Regions from separate parts of the Paraburkholderia sp. BR14312 genome, predicted to be linked through region 4. Evidence: predicted binding sites of a transcription regulator. Region 4 holds the regulator's gene; each other region holds the start of a gene.
What was found. The regulator LexA, encoded in region 4, represses DNA repair genes until DNA is damaged. The targets are predictions, from matches to a motif close to ACTGTATNNNNATACAGT.
Positions count from the first base shown of each region.

Region 1: AB3X98_RS07005 (PA0069 family radical SAM protein) is a predicted target of LexA. The motif match lies at 6,665-6,682, and genes of this name have one in related genera.
Region 2: AB3X98_RS12810 (VRR-NUC domain-containing protein) is a predicted target of LexA. The motif match lies at 5,328-5,345, and genes of this name have one in related genera.
Region 3: recA (recombinase RecA) is a predicted target of LexA. The motif match lies at 1,963-1,980, and genes of this name have one in related genera.

Region 1 is NZ_JBFPKI010000002.1:254,085-261,705, forward strand. Features, by position in the region: gene AB3X98_RS06970 (CoA pyrophosphatase) at 136-858, opposite strand; gene rplS (50S ribosomal protein L19) at 945-1,340, opposite strand; gene trmD (tRNA (guanosine(37)-N1)-methyltransferase TrmD) at 1,490-2,257, opposite strand; gene rimM (ribosome maturation factor RimM) at 2,323-3,084, opposite strand; gene rpsP (30S ribosomal protein S16) at 3,182-3,445, opposite strand; gene AB3X98_RS06995 (sorbosone dehydrogenase family protein) at 3,767-4,846, shown strand; gene AB3X98_RS07000 (NINE protein) at 4,951-5,457, shown strand; gene AB3X98_RS07005 (PA0069 family radical SAM protein) at 5,474-6,628, opposite strand; gene AB3X98_RS07010 (Lrp/AsnC ligand binding domain-containing protein) at 6,743-7,231, opposite strand; gene AB3X98_RS07015 (D-amino acid dehydrogenase) at 7,408-7,621, shown strand, end outside.
Region 2 is NZ_JBFPKI010000004.1:153,682-161,302, reverse strand. Features, by position in the region: gene AB3X98_RS12835 (L-lactate permease) at 1-1,036, shown strand, start outside; gene bamC (outer membrane protein assembly factor BamC) at 1,147-2,385, opposite strand; gene AB3X98_RS12825 (DUF2844 domain-containing protein) at 2,772-3,245, shown strand; gene AB3X98_RS12820 (DUF3443 domain-containing protein) at 3,242-4,522, shown strand; gene AB3X98_RS12815 (hypothetical protein) at 4,654-5,232, opposite strand; gene AB3X98_RS12810 (VRR-NUC domain-containing protein) at 5,353-7,086, shown strand; gene AB3X98_RS12805 (ATP-dependent DNA helicase) at 7,083-7,621, shown strand, end outside.
Region 3 is NZ_JBFPKI010000002.1:598,189-605,809, forward strand. Features, by position in the region: gene recX (recombination regulator RecX) at 1-774, opposite strand, end outside; gene recA (recombinase RecA) at 807-1,883, opposite strand; gene AB3X98_RS08625 (response regulator transcription factor) at 2,132-2,896, shown strand; gene AB3X98_RS08630 (sensor histidine kinase N-terminal domain-containing protein) at 2,909-4,555, shown strand; gene AB3X98_RS08635 (MFS transporter) at 4,877-6,535, shown strand; tRNA gene AB3X98_RS08640 (tRNA-Met) at 6,647-6,723, shown strand; gene AB3X98_RS08645 (sensor domain-containing diguanylate cyclase) at 6,815-7,621, opposite strand, start outside.
Region 4 is NZ_JBFPKI010000007.1:287,548-295,168, forward strand. Features, by position in the region: gene cysT (sulfate ABC transporter permease subunit CysT) at 1-166, opposite strand, end outside; gene AB3X98_RS21420 (sulfate ABC transporter substrate-binding protein) at 316-1,374, opposite strand; gene lexA (transcriptional repressor LexA) at 1,668-2,318, shown strand; gene AB3X98_RS21430 (hypothetical protein) at 2,383-2,760, shown strand; gene AB3X98_RS21435 (DUF2939 domain-containing protein) at 2,857-3,540, shown strand; gene AB3X98_RS21440 (universal stress protein) at 3,602-4,072, opposite strand; gene nodI (nodulation factor ABC transporter ATP-binding protein NodI) at 4,394-5,308, shown strand; gene AB3X98_RS21450 (ABC transporter permease) at 5,352-6,188, shown strand; gene AB3X98_RS21455 (hypothetical protein) at 6,207-6,629, opposite strand; gene AB3X98_RS21460 (permease) at 6,734-7,621, opposite strand, start outside.

The DNA.
Region 1 (7,621 bases), on a different contig from region 4:
GATCGGGTTGCGAAAGGGGTTTTATGAAAGTGTTGCAACGATATCACAGGGCCAGATGTGCCTGACCATCGCCGGCAATTCGGGCGGCAAACTCGCAACAGTGCGCAGCGACGCTTGCACGCGCCGCCAGACGTGTTACGCGAGCAGGAAACGGTAGAAGTTGCGCAGCATACCGGCCGTCGCCCCCCAGATGAAGTGCGAGGAGCCGACACCGGAAGCGACGACGGGTTCGGGCACGTCGAGGTCCGGTGCATTGCGGTCCGGATACGGCATCGCATAAAAGCGCCGCTCGCCGCCTTCCCAGCGGAGCACGCGCACCTGGTGATGCACCGGGCTCATGAGAAAGCTGAGCGGCACTTCGAAGATGCTTGCCACTTCGAGCGAGTCCGCCGCGAGACTGAACGGCTCGTGCACGAGACCGACCACGGGTGTGACCCTGAAGCCGGTGCCGGTGAGGTAGTCGGGCAATGCGCCGAGGACCTCGACGCGCGCGGGGTCGAGGTTCACTTCCTCGTGCGCCTCGCGCAGCGCGGCGGCGATGGGGGTGGGGTCGGAAGGTTCGCGGCTGCCGCCGGGAAAGCTCACCTGGCCTGCATGATTGCTGAGGTTGTCGGCGCGCTGGGTGAGCAGCACGGTCAGGCCGCCCGGGCGCATGGCGATGGGCATGAGCACGGCGGCCTCGCGCGGATCGCGCATCTCGAACAGACGGGCTTCCTGGGGTTCGGGGTCCCACGGCAGGCGCTGCTCGAAGCGCGTGCGCAAGCCGGCGGCGGTCAGGCGTTCCGCGGCGACCTGCGGAAGGCTCGCGCCTGTCGATTCGATCGGCAGGCTTTCGGGTTCAAATACTGGGCGGATCAACGGGCGTCCCGGATTACACATACACGAGATTATTTTGCGGCCAAAAAGAAAAAAGCACCCCGGAGGGTGCTTCTTTCTTACAGCTTTTACGCCTGTTCGGCCGGAGCAGCTGCGCGGTCTTTCGACACCAGCTTTTCCTTGATACGTGCCTTCTTGCCCGACAGGTTGCGCAGGTAGTACAGCTTCGCGCGACGCACGTCGCCGCGACGCTTCACCACGATGCTGGCCAGCAGCGGCGAGTACGTCTGGAACGTACGCTCGACGCCTTCGCCCGACGAGATCTTGCGCACGATGAACGACGAGTTCAGGCCGCGGTTACGCTTCGCGATCACGACGCCTTCGTATGCCTGAACGCGCTTGCGGTTACCTTCAACCACGTTCACGTTGACGATCACCGTATCGCCGGGGGCGAATTCGGGGATGGTCTTCTCGCCCAGCACGCGCTGGATTTCTTCCTGCTCGAGTTTTTCAATCAGATTCATGGATTGACTCCGTATGCCATCTTGTCGGCGTTCGTACCTGTGCAGGGTTGCTGCACTACGGCCCCGATAGAGGATGGATTCACAACTGGCGCCGTTCACGCATGAAGCGGCACCGCCTTTTGCGCCCCTTGTCGCGCACGCCCGAAGCCTTACGCTTCGTTCGAGCCCTTCGCGAGACTAGCGAGCCACGCCTCGTCGGCCCGGCTCAACATCTTGTTCTTTCTGGCCCGCGCGATCAGATCGGGCCGCTTGTTCCACGTGTTGCGCAACGCCTCGCGGCGACGCCATTGCTCGATTTCCGCATGATGGCCGCCAAGCAGCACATCGGGCACACGCACACCGTCGTATTCCTCGGGGCGCGTGTAATGCGGACAGTCGAGCAAACCGTCGACGAAGCTGTCCTGCACCGCCGAAAGCGCATCGCCCAGCACGCCCGGCAGGTTGCGCACCACGGCGTCCATCAAGGCCATCGCGGGCAATTCACCCCCCGAGAGCACGAAGTCGCCGAGGCTCACTTCTTCGTCCACGCAGCGGTCGACGAGACGCTGGTCGATCGCTTCATAGCGGCCGCACAACATCACGAGACCCGGCTCCTGCGCGAACTGCATGACGCGTTCATGCGTGAGCGGTTTGCCTTGCGGCGACATCAGCAGCACACGCGGGGCGCTCACGCCGGCTTGCGCCTGCGCGGCCTTTGCCGCGTCGATCGCCGCTTCGAGCGGCCTGGCCAGCATGACCATGCCGGGCCCGCCGCCGTAGGGGCGATCGTCGATCGTACGGTAGTTGTCGGTCGTGAAATCACGCGGATTCCACGTGCGCAACGTGTAACGCTGCTGCTTCGCCGCCCGGCTGGTAATGCCCCAGTCGGTCAGCGCGCGGAACATCTCGGGAAAGAGCGTGACGACATCGAACTGCATCGCTCTCTCCGTTCAGCGAAATTGAATCAAGGCGCGCGGCGGGGTTGCCACAGCGTTGCCGCTGCTTAGTAGTCGGCTTCCCAGTCGACGACGATACGCTTCGCCGCCAGGTCCACCGTCTTCACGAACACGCCTACAAACGGGATCAGGCGCTCGCCGGTGGCCGGCTTGCCATCCTTGTCCGTGGACGCATACGTGACACGCAACACCGATTGCGCGCCATTGTCGATCAGGTCGGCAACCTTGCCGAGCTCGACGCCCGCCTCATTGGCGACATCGAGGCCGATCAGGTCGACCCAGTAATATTCATCGGCTGCGGGCGCCGGGAATTCGGCCCGGCTCACGTACACGCGCGCGCCGCGCAACAGCAGCGCGGCATCGCGGTCGGCCACGCCCGAAAGCTGGCCAACGACGCTGTCACCATGAACCTTGGCGCTCACGCGCACCGCGCAATGACGCTCGCGATGCGCCTGACCCTCGCGGCCCTTGAGGAGCCACCAGCGTTTAGCGGAAAGCAGCGCCTGGCTATCCTGCGCGTGCGGCGCGATCTTCAGCCAGCCCTTGAGGCCGTAGGCGTCGATCACGGCGCCGACTTCAACGGCGTCGGCAGGCCAACTCGCCTCGGTTTCGGCGCGCAGGCCACCGGCTGTCCCGGTTGCGGGCGCAGCTTTCGCGGCGCTCTCGCGCGCAGGCTTGCGCACGAACGCACCAAACGACGGCGCGCCGCGGGCGGCAGCCTTGCCGGCGCCGCTGGCTGCAACTTCGGGCGCCCCGCTTTCCGACGCGTCGTTCGCCTCTACGGCAGATTTGGCGTCATGCGCGGACATCGGCACCCCTTGCGACCAGCTTGATATTGCATACGCGGATCATGCAGCGCGTACACGGGTGAAACACGGACAACAGACTGAAAAGACGCTTAAAGACTTAAGCAGCCGGCGCAGCGGCGGCGGTCTTTTGCGCTTCCTTCACGAGGCGCTCGACGGCCGGCGACATTTGCGCGCCGTTTTCCTTCCAGTACGTCACGCGATCTTGAGCGATACGCAGCGTTTCACCCTTGGTAGCGACCGGGTTGTAGAAGCCCACGCGCTCGATGAAACGGCCGTCGCGACGGTTGCGCGAGTCGGTTGCGACGATGTTGTAGAACGGGCGCTTCTTCGAGCCGCCGCGTGCCAGACGGATGATGACCATACGAAAATCCTTGAAAACCGGGGGTTCGGGACTACTGAAACATGCGATTATAGCCCGAAACCGGAGGCATAACAAACACTTAACGGGAAATTGCACGCCGGCGCGCGGAAAGCGGCGAGACAAAGCGGTCAACAAAGCGGTCAAACTGCGGCTCATGCCCACGATGGGCGGGCCCTGGAGCGAATTGTGGCGACTTTCAGACGACTCGTGCAAGGGCTGCCTCGCGTTTGTGGCGGCGGCGTGGGTGGCAGCTCCTTTTTTCCGGTGTCTCGCGAGTCGGCCCGACGCTTTGCAGCGGCGTGTCTCGCCTTTGCCGCCGCCCTGCTCGCGGCGCCGTTCGCTCAAGCGGCGCTTCCCATCGAGCGCATCAAGCTGCCGCCGGGCTTCCACATCGAGGTGCTGTCCGCCGACTTGCCCGGTGCGCGCGAAATGACGCAGTCAGGCAACGGCACCCTCCTGTATGTGGGGAGTACGGACGGCGACGTCTACGCGCTCGAACTCAAGGACGGCAAAGCCATCAAGCGCCATATCGTGGCCTCGGGACTGACGATGCCGGTGGGCGTGGCCTGGCGCAACGGCGCATTGTACGTTTCAGCGGTGTCGTCGATCGTGCGGCTCGACGACATCGACCGTCATCTCGACGATCCGCCCAAAGCCGTCGTCGTCACGGATTCGCTGCCCGCCGAGCGCCACCACGGCTGGAAGTTCATCGCCTTCGGCCCCGACGGCAAGCTCTACGTGCCGCAAGGCGCGCCGTGCAACGTCTGTCTGCCGGTCAGCGACCCGCAGCGCATGCATTTCGCGATGATCGGGCGCATGGAGCCCGACGGCTCGCACTACGAGACCATCGCCCGCGGTGTGCGCAACACGGTCGGCTTCGCGTGGCATCCGCAGACGCATGAGCTCTGGTTCACCGACAACGGCCGGGACATGCTCGGCGACGACATCCCCGACGACAAGCTCAACCGCCTCGCGCACGTGGGCGAGGACTTCGGCTTTCCCTATTGCCACGGCGGCAATGTCGCCGACCCCGAGTTCGGCGCAGGCCATCCGTGCAGCGGCTTCACGCCCCCCGTCCTCAAGCTCGGCGCGCACGTGGCGTCGCTTGGCATGCGCTTCTATACCGGTTCGATGTTCCCGGCCGACTATAAGAACAGCATTTTCATCGCCGAGCACGGCTCGTGGAACCGCAGCAAGAAGGTCGGCTATCGCGTGGTGCGCGTGATCGCCAACCCGGACGGCACGAACGCACGCCAGGAAGTGTTCGCGCAGGGCTGGCTCAATTCAGACGAGACCCAATGGGGCCGCCCCGCCGACGTGCTGCCGCTGCCCGACGGATCGCTCCTCGTCAGCGACGACTATGCGGGCGCGATTTATCGCGTGACCTACACGAAACCGTGACGCGGGCAGACCATGGTGCCGGGCATAAGCGTGCGCTTGTGCTGCAAGCGCGTCGTGCGGCATACAATGCCCGGCGGCCCGTGCGCGTTCGACGTAATGCGCTCATGGCGGCCGACGCCCACGTTTCGCCCGAGCCCATGCCCAACGACAAGAACCTCGCACGCTTTCGCTCCAAGACGCTCACCGCCGCCCTCGCCTTCCTGTTTGGCAGTCTCGGCGCCCACCGCTTCTACCTGTATGGCCCGCGCGACGTGTGGGGCTGGGCGCATTTGTTCGGCACGCTCCTCGGCATTCCGGGCGTGATGCTGCTCGTCGCCACCGAGCGCGCCTCGATTCCCGGCTGGGTGCTCGCCGTGATCGGCGCGGTGTCCGTCCTCTCGGCGTTTCTGGCGGCAATCGTCTACGGACTTCGCCCCGACGCCAAATGGGACGCGCAGTTCAACGCCGCGTTCGTGGAGAAAGGCCGCACGAGCCGCTCGGGCTGGACGGTGATTTTCGTCGTGATCTTCTCGCTGCTGATTGGCGCGTTCCTGCTGATGACGGGACTCGCACTCTCGTTTCAAACGTACTTCGAGTCGCAAGTCGAGGCCGCGAAGGCGCTCTCGCAGTAAATCGCGCAGTAACGGCTCAGAACAGGTCGAGCTGAGGCTTCTCGCGCACGGTCCTCGACTGCACGAACGCCGACATGTCCAGAATGCCGTGGCGCCGCTCGTTGAGCCCGAGGCGCCGCACGGCATGATGAAAGCGCTGCTTGAGCAGGTCGGCCCACAGCCCCGTTCCCTTCATGCGCTGCGAAAACGCCGATTCGTAGTCTTTGCCGCCGCGCATGTCGCGCACGCGGCTCATCACGCGCTCGGCGCGCTGCGGGAAGTGCGCCGCCAGCCAGTCCTGGAACAGCGGCGCGACCTCCCACGGCAAACGCAGCACGATGTAACTCGCGCTTGTCGCACCGGCCTCGGCGCAGGCTTCGAGCACGCGCTCCATGTCGGGCTCGGTCACGAACGGAATCACGGGTGCGATGCTCACGCCGACCGGCACACCGGCTTCGGCGAGCGTGCGGATGGTACGCAGCCGCCGCGCGGGTGTCGCCGCACGCGGTTCGAGCGAGCGGGCGATATCGGCGTCGAGTGTGGTGATCGTGATTGCCGCCATGAACTGCTGGCGCGCGGCCATCGGCGCGAGCAGGTCGAGATCGCGCTCGATCAGCGAGGATTTCGTGATGGCCGCGAACGGATGCTGCCGTTCCGCCAGCACTTCGACCACGCGGCGTGTGATGCGCAGGTCGCGCTCCACCGGTTGCCAGGCGTCGGTATTCACGCCCAGCGCAATCGGTTCGGGCTCGTACGACGGCTTGGCGATTTCCCGCGCGAGCAACTCCGCCGCATTGACCTTGGCGTAGATTCGGCTCTCGAAATCGAGCCCCGGCGAAAGGCCGAGATAACTGTGCGTAGGCCGCGCAAAGCAATAGATACAGCCGTGCTCGCAGCCGCGATACGGATTGAGCGAGACGTTGAATGGAATGTCCGGCGACTGGTTGCGTGTGAGGATGCTCTTCGCGCGCTCTTCGAAGACTTCGGTGCGCAGCCTGGGCTCGCCGGTTTCATCGCCATCACCATCGCGCTCCCCGCCGACACCCGTGGGCTGCCAGCCGTCGTCGAACGCTTCGCGCTGGTCGACTTCGTAGCGCCCTTGCAGGTTCGTGACCGCCCCGCGCCCCTTGCGCGCCGTGGGCGGCGCAACGGGATACCAGGCGTCGGGATCGGGGTGATGGGAGTCGGTCACGGCTTAAGCGGAATAGACAAGAAAACGCGGATCGATACTGTATAAATATACAGTATCGATCCGCGTTGTCGAGTCCTAAAAACGGGGCGCTTTCAGCCGCCACAGTGACCCTCGTCATTCCCCCACGGCGATGGTCAGCGTCTCCTTGATCTCTTCCATCACCACGTAGCTCTTCGACTGCACGGCGCCCGGCAGTTGCAGCAGGATGTCGCCGAGCAGCTTGCGGTAGTCGGCCATCTCGCCGATGCGCGCCTTGATGAGATAGTCGAAGTCGCCCGAGACGAGATGGCATTCGAGCACTTCGGGAATCTTCTGCACCTCGCGGCGGAACTGGTCGAACATGTTGCCGCTCTTGTGATCGAGCGTGATCTCCACGAACACGAGCAGCGCCGCACCCAGCACCGAGGGATTCACACGCGCGAAGTAACCCGTGATCACGCCGTCGCGCTCCATGCGCTTGACGCGCTCGATGCACGGTGTGACCGAGAGCCCGACCTGCTCCGCGAGGTCCTTCATCGCCATGCGGCCGTCCTCCTGGAGCAGCTTCAGGATGCGGTGATCGAGCCGGTCGAGCGCGCGGACCGGTTGGCGCTGCGTTCTCATGATTTCTTCCCGAAAATCTGAAAAATACGATAACAAAACCTGGACATACAACAATAGCATAGCTACAAATACTGGCTACACCCGGATTTCCATGCCTTCTTCCCTATCGGTGCCAAAAGACGGCTTCCAAGGGCCCGGCAACGCGGCGTAGCTCAACGAAACTATATGGAGCAGCTATGCGAGTCGTCGTGTTGGGCAGTGGTGTGGTCGGTGTGGCCAGCGCCTGGTATCTCGCCCGCGCGGGCCACGAAGTCACGGTGATCGACCGCGAGGCCGGTCCCGCGCTCGAAACCAGTTTTGCCAATGCCGGACAGATCTCGCCGGGCTACGCCGCACCGTGGGCCGCGCCGGGCGTGCCGCTCAAGGCGATCAAGTGGATGTTCGAGAAGC
Region 2 (7,621 bases), on a different contig from region 4:
CGATCTGCTCGGTCAAATGGTCGGCCGCCAGTTGCCGTTCTTCGCCTTGCTGCTGCCGTTCTATGTCATTGCGATCTACGCGGGCATGGGCGGCATGCTGCGCATCTGGCCGGTGCTGCTCGTCTCGGGCGGCAGCTTCGCCCTCACGCAGTTCATCACCGCCAACTTCATCAACTACAGCCTCACCGACGTGCTCTCGTCGCTCGTCTCGCTGATCCTCACCATCCTGTTCCTGCGCGTGTGGAAGCCCGCGCCCGATCCGCGCTTCGCCATCAAGGTCGATCGCGCGAAGGAAGCGCGCGGCACCGTGACGGGCGCGCAGGGCTGGTATCCGTGGATCATCGTCGCGGCCGTCGTGATCATCTGGACCGTCGCGCGGGTCTTCACGATCGGCGAGGTGAAGGTGCCGTGGCCGGGCCTCGACAAGGCCGTCTACATCACGCTCTACAACACGCCCTATGGCGCGATCTGGGACTTCCAGCCGCTCGCCACCGGCACGGCGATTCTCGTCGCGGCGATCATCACCGCGTTCGTCGTGCGCCTGAAGCCCGCCGATTTCGGCGTCGCGATCGTCGATACCTGGGTGCAGACGCGCATCGCCATCCTCACGGTCGCGACCATCGTCGGGCTCGCGTTCCTCATGAACTACTCGGGGCTCACCTATACGCTGGGTCTCGCGGTGTCTTCGGTCGGCGCGTTCTTCCCGCTCGTTTCGGCCTTCCTCGGCTGGGTCGCGGTGTTCCTTTCGGGCAGCGACACCTCGGGCAATGCGCTGTTCGGCAACCTCCAGGTGGTAGCCGCGAAACAGCTCAATCTCAACCCCATCCTGATGGCGGCGACCAACTCGTCGGGTGGCGTCATGGGCAAGATGATCTCGCCGCAAAACATCGCGACGGGCGTCGCCACCACGGACCTCAAGGGCCAGGAAGGCATTGTGTTCGCGAAGACGTTCAAGCACTCGATCCTGTTGACCGTGTTGCTCGGCATCCTCGTGTGGCTGCAGCAGAACGTGCTCACCTGGATGATTCCGCACTGAGTACGGCTCGCCCGCGGGCATGAAAAAACCCGCCTGCGCGGCGATGCGCAGGCGGGTTTTCTTTTGCGGCCTTGAGCCAGACAACGCTGGCTCGAGCGTGCGCGCAATGCTTAGTGCAGTTCGTCGACCACGAGGCTCATGATCTCCTGCGCCGGACGCGACGAGTCGATCTGGCCGCTGTCGTCCACGATCGCGACGCGCGTCTGGTTGTCCGTCACGGCGCGTACGTTGAGCTTGTACTGCTTCGCGGTCTTTTCCTTGCGGCCGTGGAAGATCTGGTTCCAGAAGCCCTGCTCGTCCGAGCTGTGGTCCTTCGGATCGACATAGCGCACGTAGTAGATGCCCTTCGTGCGGTCGCGATCGTCCACCGTGAAGTTGGCGCGGTCGAGCGCGATGCCCACGCGCACCCATGCGCGGTCGTACGGCTCACCGAGCGTGAGCTCCGACGAAGTGTACTGACCCGACGTGCCCTGCGCGTTCGACGAGCCGCTGCCCGATTGCTGGCCCACGGCCGCGACGTTCTGCGCGGCCATGGCGGCCGCAGCGGCGTCCGGAGCCTTCGACTTCGCGTCGGTGCCCTTGCTGTTGGCCTTGGCGTCGGCTTCGGCCGCGACCTGCGCGTCGGGCACGCCCGGCTTCGCGTTCGCGAGCGTCATCATGAGGCGCTTGAGGTACTCGGCTTCGAGCGCGGGATCGTTGGGCTTCGGCACCCACTTGCTGGTGTCGTTGTTGGTGCCCGAGAGCTGTTCGCTCAGACCCTTCTGGCTGATGAACACATAGGTGCCGCCGCTGGGCGACGTTTCGAGGCGCGTGCGGTACTTGTTGCGCTCGGCGGTCACATACGAGTTGCCCGTGGCCCACGAGAGCGTGTTGCGGATGAGGCCGTCGCTGATCTTCGGATGGGTTTCGTTCCAGTCCGTTTCCATCACGCCCTTGTCGCGCTGGTCGACCACGAGCAGAAAGCCTTGTTCCTGCCAGAAGCGGCGCACTTGCGCCCAGACCTGCTCGGGCGTGCGGCTGTCGATGACGAGCCAGCTTTCCGTGCCGTCACGCTGGATATGCATGCCCGGCACCTGCGGGACCACCTGGGCCTCGTCGGACTGCGGCGCGGCGGCCTGGGTCTGCTTGAGCGAGGACAGCGAGGTTTCGCCGCCCTGCGGCGCGAGCGAGCGCTGGTCGGACGCTTCGTCGAGCATGTTCGGCGGCACAGCGAGCGAGGACTGCTTCGCCTTGGCGTCACTACGGTAATCGATCTTGCCTGGCGTCGGCGAGCTGCAGCCGGCGACCAGCCCGCCCGCCATCAGAAGCGCGAGCGCGCGTGCGGCAAGACGTTGATGAAAATCACTCATGTTCGGGTAATCCCTTCGGCTACGCCACGGCCAGTTTCCGTGGATCAACCAAACATTTTACCGGTCCGGCGGCCCGCTGTGCAAAAACCACGGGGTGGCACGCAATCCAGGCCCGATATCCGCAGCGGCGACGCGCGCCGAACCGCGGTCGCGGCACGGCAGACCGACCGCGCCTTAACATTCATCCACATTCGATCCGGCGCGGCGAACCTACTGAAAAGCCGCCAATTTCCTTTTGGATCAACGCATTAACTCCTCCCCACGCGCAAACGCTGCTTTGCGCTGTGCCGCCCTCCCGGCCTGGGACGCTCGCAAGAACGACCCTGGTGCTAATTTCATCTCGAAATCTCAAAAAAGATTCGTAAATAGCAGGACCGGAGAGCGTCATGAAAACTTGCAGCCTCACCCAGGCGGGCCGCGCCGCAGCCTTCGCCTGCGCGCTCAATTGCCTCGGCTTCGCCGCCGCGCCGGCCCGGGCCGCGCTCGGCGACACCGCGACCGTACCGGCCGGCGCCGCCCAACGCAGCATCGGTGGCGGCGCCGGCCGCGTCGTCAGCTACGTCGACGACAACGGCACGACCATCAACGCCTATGTGGGCAGCGCGGCCGGGACGGTCTTCGCGTACACGTGGCAGGGGCCGGCTCAGCCCAACGTGGGGGCACTACTGGGCCGTTACGCAGCCGACTGGCGCAGCGCCGCCGCGGCGCTTCACGCCACGGGCCGCAACGGCCTGCACGCTGCGCGCGTGGACGGCGCTCAGGTCGTGGTCGAGACGGCCGGCCACATGCGCGCCTACGTGGGACGCGCGTGGCTGCCCGCCGCACTTCCCGCTGGCGTGAGCGTCGGGGATCTCCAATGAAGGCCCGCTCCCGGCGCCTCGCCCTCGTCGCCCCCCTCGCGCTCTTCTCGCTTTGCGCCGCGCTCACCGCGTGCGGTGGCGGCGATGCCGGAACCGCGTCCGCGAGCACAGGCGCCGCGGAACCCGCCAGCGCCCCAACTGCCTCGAGTGCGCCGTCGACCGCCGGCACGAGCCGCACGATTCCGCAATCGACCACGCCCAATGTCGTGGCCGTCACGGTGGGCCCGACACCCACCTCGACGCGCAACATGCTGATGACGAGCGTCACGGTCTGCGTGCCGGGCACCGCGGACTGCGCGAGCGTCGACAACGTCCAGGTCGATACCGGCTCCCAAGGCCTGCGCCTGCTCGCTTCGGCGCTGCCGGCGGGCTTCTCGCTGCCCCCCGTGCCAGCCGGTGCGGGGGTCGACGTCGCCGGCGAATGCGCCGTGTTCGGCACGGGCTACACGTGGGGCACAGTGCGCAGCGCCGACGTGAAGCTCGCGGGCGAGACTGCCGCTTCATTGCCGATCCAGTTGATCGCCGACCCGGCCGTGCCCGCGTCAGCGCCGGACGGCTGCGCCGGCAGCGGCCTCGCGATGAACAGCGCCGCCACGCTGCGCTCGAACGGCATTCTCGGAGTCGGGCCGTTCAGCGCCGATTGCGGCGTGTCCTGCGTCAGGGCGGCCGCCACGCCGTGGTACTACGCCTGCCGCGCGAGCGGCTGCACGGCGAGCGCGCAACCGCTTGCGCAACAAGTCAGCAACCCGGTGGCGGGCTTTGCCACCGACAACAACGGCGTGATCATCGACCTGCCGCCCCTGGCCGACAGCGGCGCGTCCGGGGTGAGGGGGTCGATGATCTTCGGCATCGGCACGCAGGCGAACAACGCGCTCGGCAGCGCGACGGTGCTGCGCGCGAACTCGGGCACCGGCTATGTGAAGACGACGACATCGGACGGCACGGTCTACTCGCTGAGCTACCTCGACACGGGCTCGAACGCGCTGTACTTCAACAGCCCGACGATGACGCGCTGCGGGTTCTGGTATTGCCCGAGTTCGCCGGTCAGCCTCGGTGCGACGATAGCCGGCATCGACGGTGTGGGCGCTTGCGTGACCTTCGCGGTCGCAAGCTCGACGACGCTGCTCGCCACCGGCAACTGGGCCTTCAGCAATCTCGCTGGCTACAACGGTCGCGCGTTCGGCTGGGGACTGCCGTTCTTCTTCGGGCGCCGCGTGTTCACGGCGATCGCCTTGCAGGACACACCTGCAGGCAGCGGACCATTCTTCGCGTTTTGAGCGCGCCGGCGATCACCGGAGTCTTATCAGCTACAAACGACGAAGGCCTCTTGCGAGGCCTTCATGAGCGCAGAATGCGCCAACGACGGGTGCGGCCGTAGCAACGCCACGGCGAGCAGCGTGCGTTCGTTTTAATCGTTGGCGGCGTTCGGGTCGGGCGTGGTCTTCGCGAGCTTAGGCGGCGCGAGCCAGCGGAACGTCGCGAGGCCCGACTCGTTGAAGGTGCACTCCGCGGCCGCCGGTGTGCCGACGGCCTTCTTGATACCAAGCTTTGCGACCAGCGCGGCGACCGGCGTGGTCGGCTTGCCCTCTGGCGTGCCGCCTTGGGCGACCGGAGCGGTGGGAACCGAAATCGTGCCGGGCAGCGCCGCCGCCTGCACCATCGGCGCCGTGACCGTGGGCGCCTCGTTGGCGCCCTGCGCCGTGGTGGACGCCGCCGCCGATGCCGCCGATGCGGCCGAGGCAGACGGCGCCGACGCGACCACGGCGGCCGAAGCCGCGCCGTTCTCGAGCTGCCCTTCGACCACCACACGGGCGCCACGATACGTCGTCGCGCTATGCGTGACCTTGAGGTCGCCGAGCGTCGTCTCGGCAAGGCGGCTACGCATCGCCTCTTCGCAGGCGCTGGTGTTGCGGTACTGCGCCGCGCATCCCGCGAGCAGGGTGACGGCGGCCGCGAGGCCGGCGAAGCATGCGTTACGTGTGTTCATCGCTCATCCGATTTTCAGGCTGCGGCAATTGTAGCGTACGGGGCGGGGAATCCCTGACGGCGCTCGCGCCCACCTGCGACCCTGCTATCATCGCTGCTGTATATCCGTACAGTGCCACGCGTGCTTCCCGACTCTCCCGATCCGTTCTATTACCTCGCGAACTTCGAGCGTGCGCTAGCGTGGCTCGACGCGCGCTGCGCCGACCTGTTCGACGACGCCGAGCGCCGCTTCGCCGACGAATTCGTGCAGGTGCCGCAAGCATCTCGCGCGCTCTTCGTGCGCATGCTGATGCGTAAGGGTCCCTATTTTCGCGCCAGCCGGCTCGCGTACGACGAGATCGGCTGCCCGCGCGCGGCTGCGGCACCGCTCGTCGCGGCGGGTTGGCTCGACGACGCGCCCGCACTCGATCTCGGCGCGCTCGCCGCGCTCGTGACGAAAGCCGAACTGCAAGCGCTCGCCGAGCGACTTGGCATCGCGCTCGAAGCTCGCGCCACGCGCGCGGCAACGCTCGAGGCGCTCGATGCACACTATGCCGCCGCGCCCGAACCGCGCGACTGGCGTGCGTGGTTCCCGGCTTCGTCCGACACTGTGCTTTTGTTCGCGAGCGCCCCGCTCTGCGAGCGCCTGCGCCTGATGTTCTTCGGCAACCTGCATCAGGACTGGTCGGAGTTCGTGCTCGCCGACCTCGGCGTCTTTCGCTACGAAAGCGTGCCCTTCGATCACGCCTCGCGTGCGTTCCAGCGACGCGAGGACATCGACGCGTATCTGGCGCTGCGCGATTGCCGCGACGGACTCGAGAGCGCCGCCGAGACCCAGGACTTCGACGCTGCCGGCGCCATCACCGCAACACTCGCAGCACTCGACGCGCTGGCCCCGCGCACGCACGCGAACGCCTGGCTGCGCGCTCGCCACGACAAGCTGCGTCACGCCGCGGGGCTCGCCGCCGAGCGCGCGGGCGAACCCGAACTCGCGTGGCGCGCTTATCTCGACTGCGCTCACCCTGAATCGCGTTACCGCCGCGTGCGTGTGCTCGAACAACTGAACCGACGCGAGGAAGCGCTGGCGCTCGCGCAGACCATTGCCGATGCGCCCGCGAACGAAGAGGAAGCGCAGCGCGCGGCGCGCACGCTCGGGCGTCTCGCGCGCACCCGGGCGAAGTCGAAGACGAGCGCCGGGCCGGGGTTCGCGCAGCTCGAACTCGCGCTGCCCGCGGCGCCTGGCCCACTGCGCGTCGAGGAAGCCACGCGCATCGAGCTCGCCACGCCGCAAGCGCCCGTGTTCTATGTCGAGAACACGCTGATCAACGCGCTCTTCGGCCTGCTCTGCTGGCCCGCGCTGTTCGCGCCGATGCCAGGCGCGTTCTTCCACCCGTTCCAGCGCGGCCCCGCCGACCTGCACGCCGCCGACTTCGTCGCACGACGTGCTTCGCAGTTCGAAACATGTCTCGCCGAACTCGAAACGCGCGCCTACCGCGAGTCGATTGTGCGCCGCTATGCGGAAAAATCCGGCATCCAGTCACCGTTCGTCGCGTGGCCCGCATTGAGCGACGAACTGCTCACGCTCGCCCTCGACTGCTTCCCCGCCGCTCATCTGCGCCTGTGGTTCGAGCGACTGCTGCGCGAACCCGTCGCGAACCGCTCGGGTCTGCCCGATCTCGTGCGCTTCTGGCCGCACGAGCGGCGCTACGAACTGATCGAGGTGAAAGGCCCCGGCGACCGCTTGCAGGACAACCAGCGCCGTTGGCTGGCCTATTGCGTGCAGCACTGCATGCCGGTTTCCGTATTGCAGGTGCGTTGGCCCAACCTGCCAGACGAAGCCGACGACAGCGCCGGCCAGGCGCTGCCCGCGCCATGAGCTACACGGTGGCCGTGCGCACGCTGTGCGAGTTCACCGCGAAGCGCGGCGACCTCGACTTGCGCTTCACGCCCTCGCCCGACGCAAGCGACGGCCGCGCCGGCCACGCCGCCATCGCCGCGCGGCGCCCGCCCGGCTACGAGACCGAGATCGCGCTTTCCGGCACGTTCGAATCGCTGAGCGTGCGCGGTCGCGCCGACGGCTACGATCCCGCGCGCCGCAGGCTCGAAGAATTCAAGACCTATCGCGGCGACCTCGATGCGATGCGCGAGAATCAGCGCGCGCTGCACTGGGCGCAGTTGCGCGTCTACGGCGCACTTCTCTGCGAAAAACTCGGCCTCGATGCGCTCGAACTCGCTTTGGTGTACTACGACATCGGTTCGGGGCGCGAGACGGCGCTCGTCGAGCATGCGAGCGCGCGGGAATTGCGCACCGCGTTCGAAACGCAATGTCGTCGCTTCGTTGCATGGGCCGAGCAGGAAAGCGCCCACCGCGCCGCACGCGATACCGCGCTTGCCACACTGTGCCTGCCGCA
Region 3 (7,621 bases), on a different contig from region 4:
CTGCCAGACCGTGCGGGCGCGGACGAGCTCGGTCTCACGCAGTTGCGAGCTCACCTCTTCGATGAGCGCTTCGCCCACCGCGTGGCGCTTGAGTTCGCTGACGATACGCCCTGCCCCCACGCGCGACGCGCGCCGGTGCACGACGCTTTCGGCAAAGCGCGCGTCGGAGAGCCAGCCCTCGCGTTCGAGTGAATCGAGCAGCACTTCGAGTGCGTCGGCGTCCTCGGTGTACGGCATGAGCTTGCGCGAGAGTTCGGCGCGGCTGTATTCGCGGCGCGAAAGATAGCCGAGCGCGCGGCCCTTGAGGGAGCGCTCGGGGCGCTGCTTCGCCGTGGACGACTTTTCGCGCTCGCTGGCGCGTGCGGCGCGGCTGGCCGAGCTGCGCTCGTATTGGTCGGCTTGCGGCGCGCTGGATTCGCGCGCTGTTTCGAGCGGCGCGCGACGCGATCGCTTGAATGTGGGTTCGGACAGCGGTTCTGGCGGCACGTTTGCCGCCTCTTCATCCGCCCCGCTGAAGAACGCCTCGAACGGGACTTCGAAGACCGCGCCGCCATCGTCGCTGAGATCGGCGGGCGAAGAAAACGCGGCGCCAGAATGCGCAAAACCGCGATCGCCCGCCTGGGCGTCGCGGCTCAAATGGCCAGAACGGCTCGTGCGCGAGTCGGCAGGCTTGACGGCGGAGCGCCGTTCGACGCCCCTGTCCGCAGGCGAACCCGCATGCGGGTTCGCCTGCTCGCCGGAAGGCGAGGACGTGGGTGACCCGCCCTTGCGCATCAGCTTGCCTTATCTACGAGAGCCTGGTGGACTTACTCTTCGTCAGCGACTTCGACTTCGCCGGAGTCCTTGACGCCGTCCGGCATCGTGCTCACGCCAAGCGACTCGCGGATGCGGTTTTCGATCTCGCGAGCAATGTCCGCGTTCTCGCGCAGGAATTCGCGTGCGTTGTCCTTGCCCTGGCCAATGCGCTCGCCGTTATAGCTGTACCACGCACCCGCCTTGTCGACGATCTTGGCCTGCACGCCGAGGTCGACGATTTCGCCCTGACGCGAGATGCCCTCGCCGTAGAGAATGTCGAAAACGGCTTCGCGGAACGGCGGCGAGACCTTGTTCTTCACGACCTTCACACGCGTTTCGCTACCGATCACTTCGTCGTTCTTCTTGATCGAACCGATGCGGCGAATGTCCAGACGCACCGACGAATAGAACTTGAGCGCGTTGCCGCCCGTGGTGGTTTCCGGGTTGCCGAACATCACGCCGATCTTCATGCGGATCTGGTTGATGAAGATCACCATGCAGTTCGTCTTCTTGATCGTGCCGGTGAGCTTGCGCAGCGCCTGCGACATCAGACGCGCCTGCAGACCCGGCAGCGAGTCGCCCATTTCGCCTTCGATTTCGGCCTTCGGCACGAGCGCCGCGACCGAGTCGATCACGATCATGTCGATCGAGCCCGAGCGCACCAGCGCGTCGGTGATTTCGAGCGCCTGCTCGCCCGTGTCCGGCTGCGAGATGAGCAGTTCGGGCACGTTCACGCCGAGCTTGGCGGCGTATTGCACGTCGAGCGCGTGTTCCGCGTCGATGAACGCCGCCGTGCCGCCGAGCTTTTGCATTTCGGCGATGACCTGCAGCGTGAGCGTGGTCTTACCCGACGATTCCGGACCGTAGATCTCGACCACCCGGCCGCGCGGCAAACCACCCACGCCAAGTGCGATGTCGAGGCCGAGCGAACCGGTGGAGACTACCTGGATGTCCTCGACCGCCTCGCCGTCGCCGAGTCGCATGATCGACCCCTTGCCGAACTGCTTTTCGATCTGCGCGAGCGCGGCGGCCAGCGCCTTGCTCTTTTCAGCAGTCAGCCCAGCCGAGCCTTTCTTGCTATCTTCCATGAATCGTCCTTTGCTATGATGAACGGCGTCTCGTGACCATGCGCACGCCTCATTCGGGCTAATGCACACGAACGCAGACACTGTATAAAAAAACAGTGGTTTTGGCAAGCCTTTCTGGCTATCCAGAACCGCGAATTTCGGGAGACCGCCGCGCGTCGCCTGGCCGCGCCTTCAAGGACGCGGCGCGGCGCGGGTGTTACGAGCCTGACTACGAGGTCTAAAAGCCTCGAAGGCGACGCTGGCGCAACATGCGAATCCTCATTGCCGAAGACGACAGCATACTCGCGGATGGACTCGTGAGATCACTCCGCCAATCGGGCTATGCCGTTGATCACGTGCGTAGCGGCGTGGATGCCGATACCGCGTTGTCGATGCAGTCGTTCGACCTCCTGATCCTCGATCTGGGCCTGCCGAAAATGCCGGGCCTCGAAGTGCTGCGCCGTTTGCGCGCGCGCAATTCCAACCTGCCCGTGCTGATCCTCACCGCCGCCGACAGCGTGGACGAGCGCGTCAAAGGCCTCGACCTCGGCGCCGACGACTACATGGCCAAGCCTTTCGCGCTCAACGAGCTCGAAGCGCGCGTGCGTGCGCTCACGCGGCGGGGTGCGGGCGGCGGCCCGACCGTCGTGCGGCACGGCGCGCTGGCGTTCGACCAGGTGGGGCGCATTGCGCGCATCAACGACCAGGTGCTCGATCTTTCCGCGCGCGAACTGGGCGTGCTCGAAGTGCTGCTGCAGCGGCTCGGGCGGCTCGTCTCGAAGGAGCAGCTCGTCGACCACCTGTGCGAATGGGGCGAAGAAGTCAGCAACAACGCCATCGAAGTCTACGTGCACCGGCTGCGCAAGAAAATCGAAGCGGGCGGCGTGCGCATCGTGACCGTGCGCGGGCTCGGCTACTGCCTCGAAAAGGAGGCGAAGGAAGCGCAGGCCGGCGCAGGCCAGACGCCCGCCCGGACCGAGGCCGGCACGCCCGACGCCGCGCCGGCGATGCCCGCCAGCCACCACTTCAAGTAGGCAGGATCGACGATGGCCGGGCGTCCTCCCATCGCGCGCGCCGTGCCGCCCAAGGGCGCCGCAGGCGTGGCCGGCCCGGCCGACAGCGTCTCGGGCGCGACCGCATCCGCGGCCGACGCCCTCGACGACGACGCGCGCGACGCCCGCTACGCCAATCCGTTCGCCCCGCCCGACGAAGCCGAAGCCGCCGCCGAGGCCCGCCCGCGCTCGCTCTTCGGCGAGATTCTCGACTGGATGCTCGCGCCCCTGCTGCTGCTCTGGCCGATGAGCATCGCGGTCACGTATCTCGTGGCGAAATCGATCGCCAACGCCCCGTTCGACCGCGCGCTCGAAACCGACGCCTATGTGCTCGCGCGCCAGATCCAGCCCGTCAACGGCGTGGCCGAGCTGACACTGCCCGCCTCCACGCGCGACTTCCTGCGCGCCGATAACGTCGACAGCGTGTTCTATCAGGTGCTCGGCAGCCGTGGCGAGCTGATCGGCGGCGATCGCGACATGCCGCTGCCGCACGACGACGACCGCCCGCCGCCGGGCCTCGTCGAATTCCGCGACGACACGCTGCGTGGCATCGACATCCGCGTCGCCTATACGACCGTGGAGCCAACGCATCCGAGCGTCGGCGATCGGCAAGGTCAACCCGTGCTCGTGCAGGTCGCGGAAACGCTCGACAAGCGCCGCCAGCTCGCCAACGACATCATCAAGGGCGTGATCCTGCCGCAGTTCGTGATCTTGCCGCTCGCGATCCTGCTCGTGTGGTTCGGGCTCTCGCGGGGCCTCGCTCCCCTGCACGCGCTGCAGTCGAACATCCGCATGCGTCGCCCCGACGATCTTTCGCCGCTCGAAGCGCGCCGCGCGCCGCCCGAAATCGAGCCGCTCGTCACCTCGTTCAACGACCTGCTTACGCGCCTCGAACAGAACATGGAGCTGCAAAAGCGCTTCATCGCCGACGCCGCGCATCAGATGAAAACGCCGCTCGCGGGCCTGCGCACCCAAGCCGAGCTCGCGCTGCGCCAGGACGCCCCCGCCGAAGTGCACCGCTCGCTCGAGCAGATCGCGACGAGCTCCGAGCACGCCGCACGGCTCGTCACCCAGCTGCTCGCACTCGCGCGCGCGGAGAACCGCATGTCCGGACAGGTCTTCACCTCGGTGGACGTGGCCGACGTGGCGCGCCACGCCGTGCGCGACTGGGTGCAGCCGGCGCTCGCCAAGCAGATGGACCTCGGCTACGAAGGCCCCGAAACGGCCGGCGGCAGTGAGGAAGACGATGGCGAAGCGGGGGCGCGCATCGAAGTGGACGGCAACCCGGTGATGCTGCGCGAGATGCTCTCGAACCTCATCGACAACGCGATCCGCTACACGCCCGCGGGCGGGCGCATCACCGTGCGCGTGCGGCCCGAGCCCTCGGCGGGCATGGTCCATCTCGAGGTGGAAGATACGGGCATAGGCATTCCGAGCGCCGAGCGCGAACGCGTGCTCGAGCGCTTCTACCGCATTCTCGGGCGCGACGGCGAAGGCAGCGGACTCGGGCTCGCGATCGTGCGCGAGATCGCCACGATGCACGGCGGCATGCTCGCCATCGAGGATCACGTCTATCAGGACACGCCGCGCCTCGCCGGCACGCTCGTGCGCGTGACGCTGCGCTTGCGTACGCAGGCCTGAGCGGCATTGCCGGCGCTTTGGCGGCGAAACCACCGCGAAACTGACGGACCGCGTCAGAAAACCGGGATGGGACTTACCCTTACCCGATACGCTTCGAGCGAGTCAAAATCTGCACGTTAGAATATATTTACCCATAAATGCAGTATTTTGATTGCGAATTCAGCGACGTTAGCCGACCCCACCCCACACCGACGCTACACTCGAAAACCCACACCCGCGTCAGAAGCCCGTAAGTTTCCATTCCAATAATGCTCCGCAGGACCGCGGGTCTACGAGTCGCCTGCCCGACGGACCACACGCATATCAATACTGGAGACATCTATGGCAACCGTTGGCGGACAAGTCTCGCACGCGCCGATGACCAGCGACGAAAAACGCGTGATCTTCGCGTCGTCGCTCGGCACCGTGTTCGAGTGGTATGACTTCTACCTGGCCGGATCGCTCGCGGCCTTCATCAGCAAGAGCTTCTTTTCCGGCGTCAATCCCACTGCCGGCTTCATCTTCACGCTGCTCGGCTTCGCTGCGGGCTTTGCCGTGCGTCCGTTCGGCGCGATCGTGTTCGGTCGCCTCGGCGACCTCGTGGGCCGCAAGCACACGTTCCTCGTCACGATCGTCATCATGGGTATCTCGACCTTCGTGGTCGGCTTCCTGCCCGGCTATGCGTCGATCGGCATTGCGTCGCCGGTGATCTTCATCGGCATGCGGCTGCTGCAGGGCCTCGCGCTCGGCGGCGAGTACGGCGGCGCCGCGACTTACGTCGCGGAACACGCGCCGGCCGGACGACGGGGTTTCTACACCTCGTGGATCCAGACGACCGCCACACTTGGCCTGTTTCTCTCGCTGCTCGTGATCCTCGGCGTGCGCACCTTCACCGGCGAAGAGCAGTTCGCCGCATGGGCATGGCGCATTCCGTTCGTCGCCTCGATCCTGCTGCTCGCGGTTTCGGTGTGGATCCGTCTGCAACTCGACGAATCGCCGGCGTTCAAGCGCATCAAGGCCGAGGGCAAGGTCTCGAAGGCCCCGCTTACTGAAGCGTTCGGCCAGTGGAAGAACCTCAAGGTCGTGCTGCTCGCGCTCTTCGGCGTCACGGCCGGCCAGGCCGTGGTCTGGTACACGGGCCAGTTCTACGCGCTCTTCTTCCTGACGCAGACGCTCAAGGTGGACGGCGCCAGCGCCAACATCCTGATCGCGGTGGCGCTGCTGATCGGCACGCCGTTCTTCCTGTTCTTCGGCGCGCTCTCCGACAAGATCGGCCGCAAGCCGATCATCATGGCTGGCTGCCTGATCGCGGCGCTCACCTACTTCCCGATCTTCAAGGCGATCACGCACTACGCGAACCCCGCGCTCGAAGCCGCGACCGCACGCGCACCCATCGTCGTGATCGCGGATCCGGCCGAATGCTCGTTCCAGTTCAACCCGGTCGGCACCTCGAAATTCACGAGTTCGTGCGACATCGCCAAGAGCGCACTTTCAAAGGCCGGCCTGAACTACGAGAACGTGGCCGCCCCGGCAGGCACGCTCGCGCAAATCAAGGTGGGCGACACGACCATCGACACGTTTGACGGCCGGGCGCCCGGCGCCAAGGAAGCCGGCGCGCTGTTCGAGAAGACGCTCGCGGCTACGCTGAAAGCGGCGGGCTATCCGCTCAAGGCCGATCCCGCGCAGCTCAACTGGCCGATGACGGTGGTGATGCTCACGATCCTCGTGATCTTCGTGACCATGGTGTACGGGCCGATCGCGGCGATGCTGGTGGAGATGTTCCCGACGCGCATCCGCTACACCTCGATGTCGCTGCCCTATCACATCGGCAACGGCTGGTTCGGCGGCTTCCTGCCGGCGACGGCCTTCGCGATCGTGGCGGCGCGCGGCGATATCTACTCGGGCCTCTGGTATCCGATCATCATCGCGCTGGGCACCTTCGTGATCGGCATGCTGTTCGTGAAGGAAACCAAGGACTCGGATATTTACGCGCAGGATTGAGGCTGTGAGCGCTGCCGGGTGGGGCTTCTCGCCCGGCGGCCGCCTTCCCTGCAAAAAAGATGACGAAGGGGGTTGACAGCCTCCGGCTGTACCGCGATAATTCTTTTCTTCGGCGAATTAGCTCAGCCGGTTAGAGCGACGGAATCATAATCCGCAGGTCCGGGGTTCGAATCCCTGATTCGCCACCAGTTGCAAAAGAAAGCCGCTGTCCCACAAGGACAGCGGCTTTTTTCATTGCCGCGTGCGTGGCGAACCGGAGTCCGCCGGACCGCACGGCATTCACCTGATCTGCTTGCGCTCCCGCTTCGTTTCGTACATCGAACGATCCGCGTATTCGATCAGCGCCGTCATCTCGGTGCCGTCGTCGGGCAGGATGGCAACGCCCACGCTCACGCCGAGATCGATGCGATGTCCTTCGAACTCGAACGGCTCGCCCACAGTGTCCACGAGCCGGCGGCTATACGCCTCGGCGTCCCCGCGCCCCGCGATGCCGGGCAGGATCACGGCGAACTCGTCGCCGCCCACGCGCGCGGCCGTGTCCACGCGGCGGCTGTGGCGCGCAATGCGCGTCGCGGTCTCGCGAATCGCCGCGTCGCCGGCGCGATGCCCGTAGCGGTCGTTGATCGGCTTGAGGCCGTCCATGTCGAGATTGAGCACGCCGAGTCCGCCCGACGAGCGCAGCGCGAGGTCCACCGACTGGCGCAGGCGATCGTAAAAGAGCGCGCGATTGGGCAAACCGGTGAGTGCGTCATGCGTCGCGCGCAGATAGAGCTCGCTCGTCTCGTGCCGCGCGGCGTGGAACATGGCTGCGGCGATGAGTTCGGACATCAGCGAGAGCGTGCGGATGTCCTCGTCCTTGAAGGCGTCGACTTCCGAATTCGTGACTTTCAGAACACCGACCGTCGTCTCGAGATGCTTGAGCGGCGTGACGATCATCGAACGCAGGCCGGCGCGCCGGCACGCTTCACGGTCCACGCGCGGGTCGGTTTCCGAGTCGTCGCAGCGCAGGATCTCGCCCTCGCGCACGCACAGGCCCGACAGGCTCGTTTCACGCGCGAGGCGCAATCCGAGGAGGTTCGCGACGTT
Region 4 (7,621 bases):
GCGACCACACGGCGCGCACGAACTGGCTCCAGTCGAGTGTCGCCGTCTTGAGAAAGGTGGCGGCAAGCGGAATGAGCACCACGAGGCTCAGATAGGCCACCGTGATGCCAAGCGTCAAACCGAAGCCAGGCAGCGCACTGGGCTTGCGCAATCGAAACGTTGTCATGCTCATCGTCCAGACATGGGTTGCGCGATTCGTGCGTTGCAGATTCGCGCCGAAAAGCGCGCCCGTAGGCGCGCTTCGTTGTTATGCGATCACGTCGTTATGCGGACCGCTTACTGCTTGACCGCCTGCTGCTTGACTGCTCGACAGCTTTACTGCGGCTGATAGATCGAATCGAACACGCCGCCATCCGCGAAATGCGTCTTCTGCGCGTTGGGCCAGCCGCCGAACGTGTCGTCGACCGTGTAGAGCTTGAGCTTCGGAAACTTCGCCGTGAGCGCCGCCGGGACCTTGTCCGAACGCGGACGGTAGAAGTTCTTCGCGGCGATCTCCTGGCCCTCTTCGCTATAGAGGAACTGCAGGTAGGCTTCGGCCTCCTTGCGCGTGCCCTTCTTGTCGACGACCTTGTCCACCACGGCAACCGGCGGCTCAGCCAGAATGCTCACCGAAGGCACCACGATCTCGAACTTGTCCGGGCCGAACTCCTTGAGCGAGAGAAATGCTTCGTTTTCCCATGCGATCAGCACATCGCCGATGCCGCGCTGCACGAAGCTCGTCGTGGCTCCCCGCGCGCCCGAGTCGAGCACGCCCGCGTTCTTGTAGAGCTTCGTGACAAAGTCCTTCGCCTTCTGCTCGTTGCCGCCCGGCTGGTGCAGCGCATACGCCCACGCCGCGAGATAGTTCCAGCGCGCGCCGCCCGAGGTCTTCGGATTCGGCGTGACGATCGAGACACCCGGCTTGGTCAGATCGTCCCAGTCCTTGATGTGCCTGGGGTTGCCCTTGCGCACGAGGAACACGATGGTCGACGTGTATGGCGAGGCGTTGTCGGGCAGGCGCTTTTGCCAGTCCTTCGCGACGATGCCCTTGTTGGCGAGCGCGTCGATGTCCCATGCCAGCGCGAGCGTCGCGACGTCGGCCTGCAGACCGTCGAGCACCGAGCGCGCCTGTGCGCCCGAGCCGCCATGCGACTGTTTGATGGTGAGCGTTTCGCCCGTCTTCGCCTTCCACTGCTTGATGAAGGCTTCGTTGATGTCCTGGTACAGCTCGCGCGTCGGATCGTAGGAGACGTTGAGCAGCGATGTATCCGCGTGAGCGGCCAGCGGCACCATAGCCGCCATCGCCGTGACGCCGACGAGCGGCGCAACGCCGATGACCAGTTTTGCCGCCAGTGTTTTCAGCCAGCCCGCGCGCCCCGTATGTGTCGTGCCCATCTATCTGTTCTCCGTTCTCGTGTGTGCTCGTTTGCGCTCATTGATGAAACCGCAGCTAACGATGGAGGCCAGTCTAGCGATCCCCTTACATTATTAAAAATGATGTTTTCTTATTTTTTAATACGCAAAAGTGGTAAGGACAGAGGAAGTCGCTGTTAGAGCGCGGTTTCATCCGCGCAAACACGGGAAAACGGCCTGATGGCAACGTTCAGTCGATGAACTTCAAGTAACACTTGAAAAGTGGCGAGTACTGTATAAAAATACAGTTACCTGTTCAAACATACAGTGGCGCCATGACCAAACTCACCGCACGACAGCAGCAGGTTTTCGATCTGGTTCGCCGGGCCATCGAGCGCACGGGCTTTCCGCCCACGCGCGCCGAGATCGCGGCGGAACTCGGCTTCAGCTCCGCCAACTCCGCGGAGGAGCATCTGCGTGCGCTGGCGCGCAAGGGCGTGATCGAACTGGCTGCGGGCGCCTCGCGCGGCATCCGCCTCGTGCCGGGGCCCGACGACCTGCCGCACCAGTTCACGCTCCCGCACCCGAGCATCATGCAGCTCTCGCTGCCGCTCGTCGGCCGCGTCGCTGCGGGTAGCCCGATCCTCGCGCAGGAGCACATCTCGCAGAACTACATGTGCGACCCGGCGCTCTTCTCGAGCCGCCCCGACTACCTGTTGAAGGTGCGCGGCCTTTCCATGCGCGACGCCGGCATCCTCGACGGCGACCTGCTCGCCGTGCAGAAAAAGGCCGAAGCGAAAGACGGCCAGATCATCGTGGCGCGCCTCGGCGACGACGTGACCGTCAAGCGCCTGAAGCGCCGTCCGAACGGGCTCGAGCTGATCGCCGAGAACCCCGATTACGACAATATTTTCGTCGAGGCCGGCAGCGCGGAATTCGCGCTCGAAGGCATCGCGGTCGGGCTGATCCGCCCCACCGAATTCTAAGGAATCCGTCTGAGCGCGGTTTGCACATTGTTTGCGCACCATCTGCGCATACCTGGAGAGAGTCATGGAACGTCTTGCCCGCCTGCTGCCCTTCCGCCAATTCGGCCGCCTTCGCCATCTCCGTGGAATCGCCTCGTGCGCGGTCCGCGAAGTCCGCGATTCGGCTGCCGCACTGAGCGGCTCGCTCTTCGAAGACTCGCCTGAGATGGTGGCGGCCAGCGCAGCCGACCTGCCCGTGCTGCCCTCGGCACAGCCGGCGTTTGCGCGCGTGTCGCTCAACAGCACGCTCAACACCGAACAGCCCATGCGCCGCGCGCCCGTGCGCGTCTATCAGGGTCCGTCGCGGCTCATCCTAGTCGGCACGGTCGACGCGGTTTGCCGCGCAATCGACCGCTGCATCGCCGAGCAGCACAGCGACCTGCCCGCGGCACTCGCGAAGTAAGCAGCAACGCTGCCCAAATGTGAGAAGAGGTTACGGGCGGGATCGTTTGGCCCGGTTTGCGGTCAACACCGTGTTTAAACGATTTGCCCTATGCCGATGACGGAATCTCTCTCTACCCCGCGCAAGACCCAAGGCTGGAAAAAGCCCGTTGCGATCACGGTCGCCGTCGCAATGGTCGTTGCCGCGATCGGCTACGCCTATGCGTCGCCCTATATCGCGGTGAAACACATGAAAGCCGCGGCCGACGCGCGTGACGCCGTCGCGCTCAACGAATACGTCGATTACCCTGCGCTGCGCCTGAGCCTGAAACAGCAGGTGGGCGAGATGCTGCACCGGCGCGTCGAGGGGCAGCACAGCAGCAATCCGTTGCTGATCCTCGGCGCCGTAATTGGCGCGGCACTGATTAGTCCGCTCGTGGATGCCTACGCCACACCGGAAGGCGTGGCCGCCCTGCTCGATGGCATGCCGCCGACGGGCAAGCCCGGCGACCGGCCACACGCGCCGCCGCCAGCGGAATCCGGCGCGCCATCCGCGCAATCGGCAGAGCCGCCGCAATCGGCACCCGCCTCCGCCGCGCCACCGGCCCCGGCCGTATCCGGCACCCCCGCGCCCGAGGCGCGGCCGGTGACCACGGCGGGCTATCGCGGCCTCAATGAGTTCGCGCTCACGTGGGACCGCGGCAGTACGGGCGAGCACTACGCCGCCATCCTGCAGCGTCACGGGCTCTTCTCGTGGAAGCTCTCGGCGGTCGAGCTAAGCGAAGGAAACGTCTCGAACTGAGACAGATCGGCAGTGGCAGCGCTAACAGGCCGGTTCCAGGCGAGCCGGCCCGCTCGATCCCCTACGCGGCGGCTTGCTGCTGCTTTTCCTCAGCCGCCGACGAACACGCCACGAGAATGCTGCACGAAACGCGGTCGAGCAGCGGCGTGTTGCCGGCGCCCATCCACCAACGCGAGAGCCCTGTGCGGCAGCGGTGGCCCACCACCACGAGGTCGGCATTCAGCTCGTTGGCCAGATTCGCGATTTCGTCGATCGGATGACCGAACGCGAAATGCCCCTGAGCGCGCACGCCGCGCTCAGTTAGCCAGTCCACGCCTTCCTGAAGAATCTCGCGCGCCGTTTCCTCGAAGCGGCCGCAGGCCACGTCGGTCAACAGGCCGGCGCTCTGGGCGATCGTCGAACGCATGTCGACGACCGAGAGCAAGTGCGTCTCGGCCTGCAGATCGAGTGCAAGATCGGCGCCGCACCGCAGCGCCTTGCGGCCTTCGCGCGAGCCGTCGTAACAGAGCAGAATTTTTTTATAGCTCGCCATGATCGCTTCTCCCCGCCCGCGTGATTTGCAGGCTGTGCGATTCTCATGATGGTGCGCCGCAATTCCACACGCAAGGGCTGGAAAACGCCAGGTGTGCATCGAAAAACGCCAGGCGCGTCCCAATCGGCGCATGCATCTTGCACAGTGCTGGATGCTTGCCGCGACATGCATTTACCTCGTGCATCGTCAAAACACTTGTGAGCGACGCCCGACCCGCCGCGCAGCAATGCACTAAAATGGGCCGCCTCGTTTCGTGCGATTTTTCGTTCGGTACTTCGAGCGACTCGCGCGATGCCCGATCGACTCACGTTCAACCGGTCCATGCCCGCACCCGCCATCGAATTCGAGCAGGTCATCAAACATTATGGAGACAGGACGGTCGTCAACGGCCTGTCGTTCGACGTCGTTCCCGGCGAGTGCTTCGGACTGCTCGGCCCGAACGGCGCGGGAAAAACCACGACACTGCGCATGCTGCTCGGCATCGTTTCGCCCGATGCGGGTCGCATCAGCCTGTGCGGCGAGCCGGTGCCGGCGCGCGCGCGCCACGCCCGCCAGCGCGTGGGGGTGGTGCCGCAGTTCGACAATCTCGACCCCGACTTCACCGTGCGCGAGAACCTGCTCGTGTTCGGCCGCTACTTCGGCTTGTCCGCGCGCGAAACGCGCGAGCTCGTCGCGCCGTTGCTCGAATTCGCGCGCCTCGAAAGCAAGGCCGACGCACGCGTGGGCGAACTCTCAGGCGGCATGCGTCGACGTCTCACACTCGCGCGCGCGCTCGTGAACGACCCGGACGTGCTTGTGATGGACGAGCCCACTACGGGCCTCGATCCACAGGCACGGCATCTGATCTGGGAGCGGCTGCGCTCGCTGCTCGCGCGCGGCAAAACGATTCTCCTCACCACGCATTTCATGGAGGAGGCCGAACGGCTTTGCAATCGGGTCTGCGTGATCGAGGAAGGCCGCAAGATCGCCGAGGGCGCACCCAAGGCGCTGATCGAATCGGAGATCGGCTGCGATGTGATCGAGGTGTACGGACCGGACCCGGTCGCGTTGCGCGATGAACTTGCGGCCGACGCGAAGCGCACCGAGATCAGCGGCGAGACGCTGTTCTGTTATGTCGACGACCCTGCGCCTGTCCATGCGAAGCTGCGCCATCGCTCTGATTTGCGCTATCTGCACCGGCCCGCGAATCTCGAAGACGTGTTCCTGCGGCTCACGGGCCGCGAGATGCAGGATTAACGGCGGCAGGATCAACGCCCGCGTACGAATCGCCAAGGACACCATGCAGACACGCACCAACAACCCGACGCCCTCGCGCCCCGAACATGCGAGCGTGCGCGAGCCGCGCGCTGCGCTGCCTTCGAACGCGACGCACTGGATGGCCGTATGGCGGCGCAACTATCTGGTCTGGCGCAAGCTCGCCCTCGCGTCGATGTTCGGCAATCTCGCCGATCCGATGATCTATCTCTTCGGTCTGGGCTTCGGGCTCGGGCTGATGGTCGGGCACGTCGACGGCGTCTCGTACATCGCGTTTCTCGCGGCAGGCACGGTGTCGTCTTCGGTGATGATGTCGGCGAGCTTCGAGTCGATGTACTCGGGCTTCTCGCGTATGCACGTGCAGCGCACTTGGGAAGCGATCATGCACACGCCGCTCACGCTCGGCGACGTGGTGCTCGGCGAGGTGATGTGGGCCGCGAGCAAGTCGATGCTATCGGGCGTGGCGATCATGGTGGTGGCGGGCCTGCTCGGCTACGCGAGCTTTCCTTCCATGCTGCTCGCGCTGCCCGTGATCGCGCTCGCGGGCCTCGCGTTCGCGAGCTGCGCGATGATCGTCACCGCGCTCGCACCGTCCTACGACTTCTTCATGTTCTATCAGACGCTCGTGCTCACGCCGATGCTGCTGCTCTCCGGCGTGTTCTTTCCGATCGCGCAACTGCCCGCCGCCGCGCAGCACATCACGTTGATGCTACCGCTCGCGCATGCCGTTGCGTTGATCCGCCCCGCCATGCTCGACCGGCCTGTCGAGCAGGCCGGCCTGCACCTGCTCGTACTCGCGATCTACGTAGTGGTGCCCTTCGCGATCGCATCCGTGCTGTTCCGCCGGCGCATGATGCGCTGACACCCCATAGCGCGGCGTTCAGTCCTCGTCGTCGCCCCAGGGAATATCGACGTCCGAAATAAACGCGACCGTCGCGAACGGGCCGCCTTCCTGGCGGCCGACCTTGCCGTCGGCGCGATGCCATTCCACGCGGAACATCGTCGATTGGGTCTGGGCGAGCAAGCGCACCGTGCGGATCTCTTCGGGATCCGACTCCTCCACCGGGCCATCGAGCGAGACCAGCAGCGACTGCGGCCAGAGACCGTCGGCCGGGTCGTAGATGCGATCGCCGTCGGGGATCGAAGTATCCGCCTCGACGCCGATGGTGGCCGAAGCCTCGACGATCATCTTGCCGAGTGCACGAAGCACCGCCGTGGCACGTGCCGAATTGGCCTGGCGAATGGCGAGATCGCCGCGCGTGAGCGCCTGCTCGAGTTTCGGATTGGTTTTTTGCTTTGCCATGCTGGTTTTCGGGCCGCGGCCCGCTCCGTGGCGGACGGCGAACCGCCCGCGTATTACAAGAATGCCAACGCTGAACGCATGGCGCCTGCCTCGTCCCGGCGTCCCTAGAAGCCTAGCGCCACCGCCGCGACCCCGGCGGCGATGCCGAAGAACACCACCGTCGTGCCCACGACCGCGAGCATGCGCGGCCGGAACGAGCCCGCCAGCATCGCGAACGACGGCACGCTCACGGGCGGCAGCGTCATCAGCAGCGCGCCCGCGGGACCCACACCCATGCCGAGCGCCAGCATCGCCTGGATGATCGGCACCTCGCCGGCCGTAGGAATCACGAACAGCATGCCGACCACGGCGAACGTGACGATCCAGCCAAGGCCGCTCGTGATTTCCGGGCCGATATGCGGGAACAGCCATGCGCGAGCGGCGCCAAGCAACAGCACCAGCACGATGTATTCCGGCACCAGCCGCACGGCCATGCGCGCAAAGATGCGCGCCCAGCGCACGAAGACGTTGCCGCCTTCGGCCTGCTGCTGGGCGAGTTGCGCGAGGCGATCGTCGGCGGCACGCGATTCCTCGGGCGTCACGAGCCGGTTGCAGACCCAGCCGAGGCCGAACACCATCAGCAGGCCCAGCGTGAGACGCAGCGCACTCCACTGCCAGCCGAGCACGAAGCCCATGAACACGAGCGTCGCGGGATTGAGCACGGAGTTGCCGAGCCAGAACGCAATCGCGCCACCAGCCGACGCATTGCGCGCGCGCAGGCCCACGACCACGGGCGCGGCGCAGCAGGTGCACATCATGCCGGGCACGGCGAGCAGGCTGCCCGCCGCGACGCTGCCGAAGCCGCGTCGGCCAAGCACGCGCGCGACCCATTGCACGGGCAGGAGCGCCTGCACGCCGGAACCGAGCAGCAGGCCGAGCACCATGGCCTGCCAGATCGCCTTGCCATAGGCGTAGGCGTAATCGAGCGCGGCGGAGAACGAGGGATCGGGGGC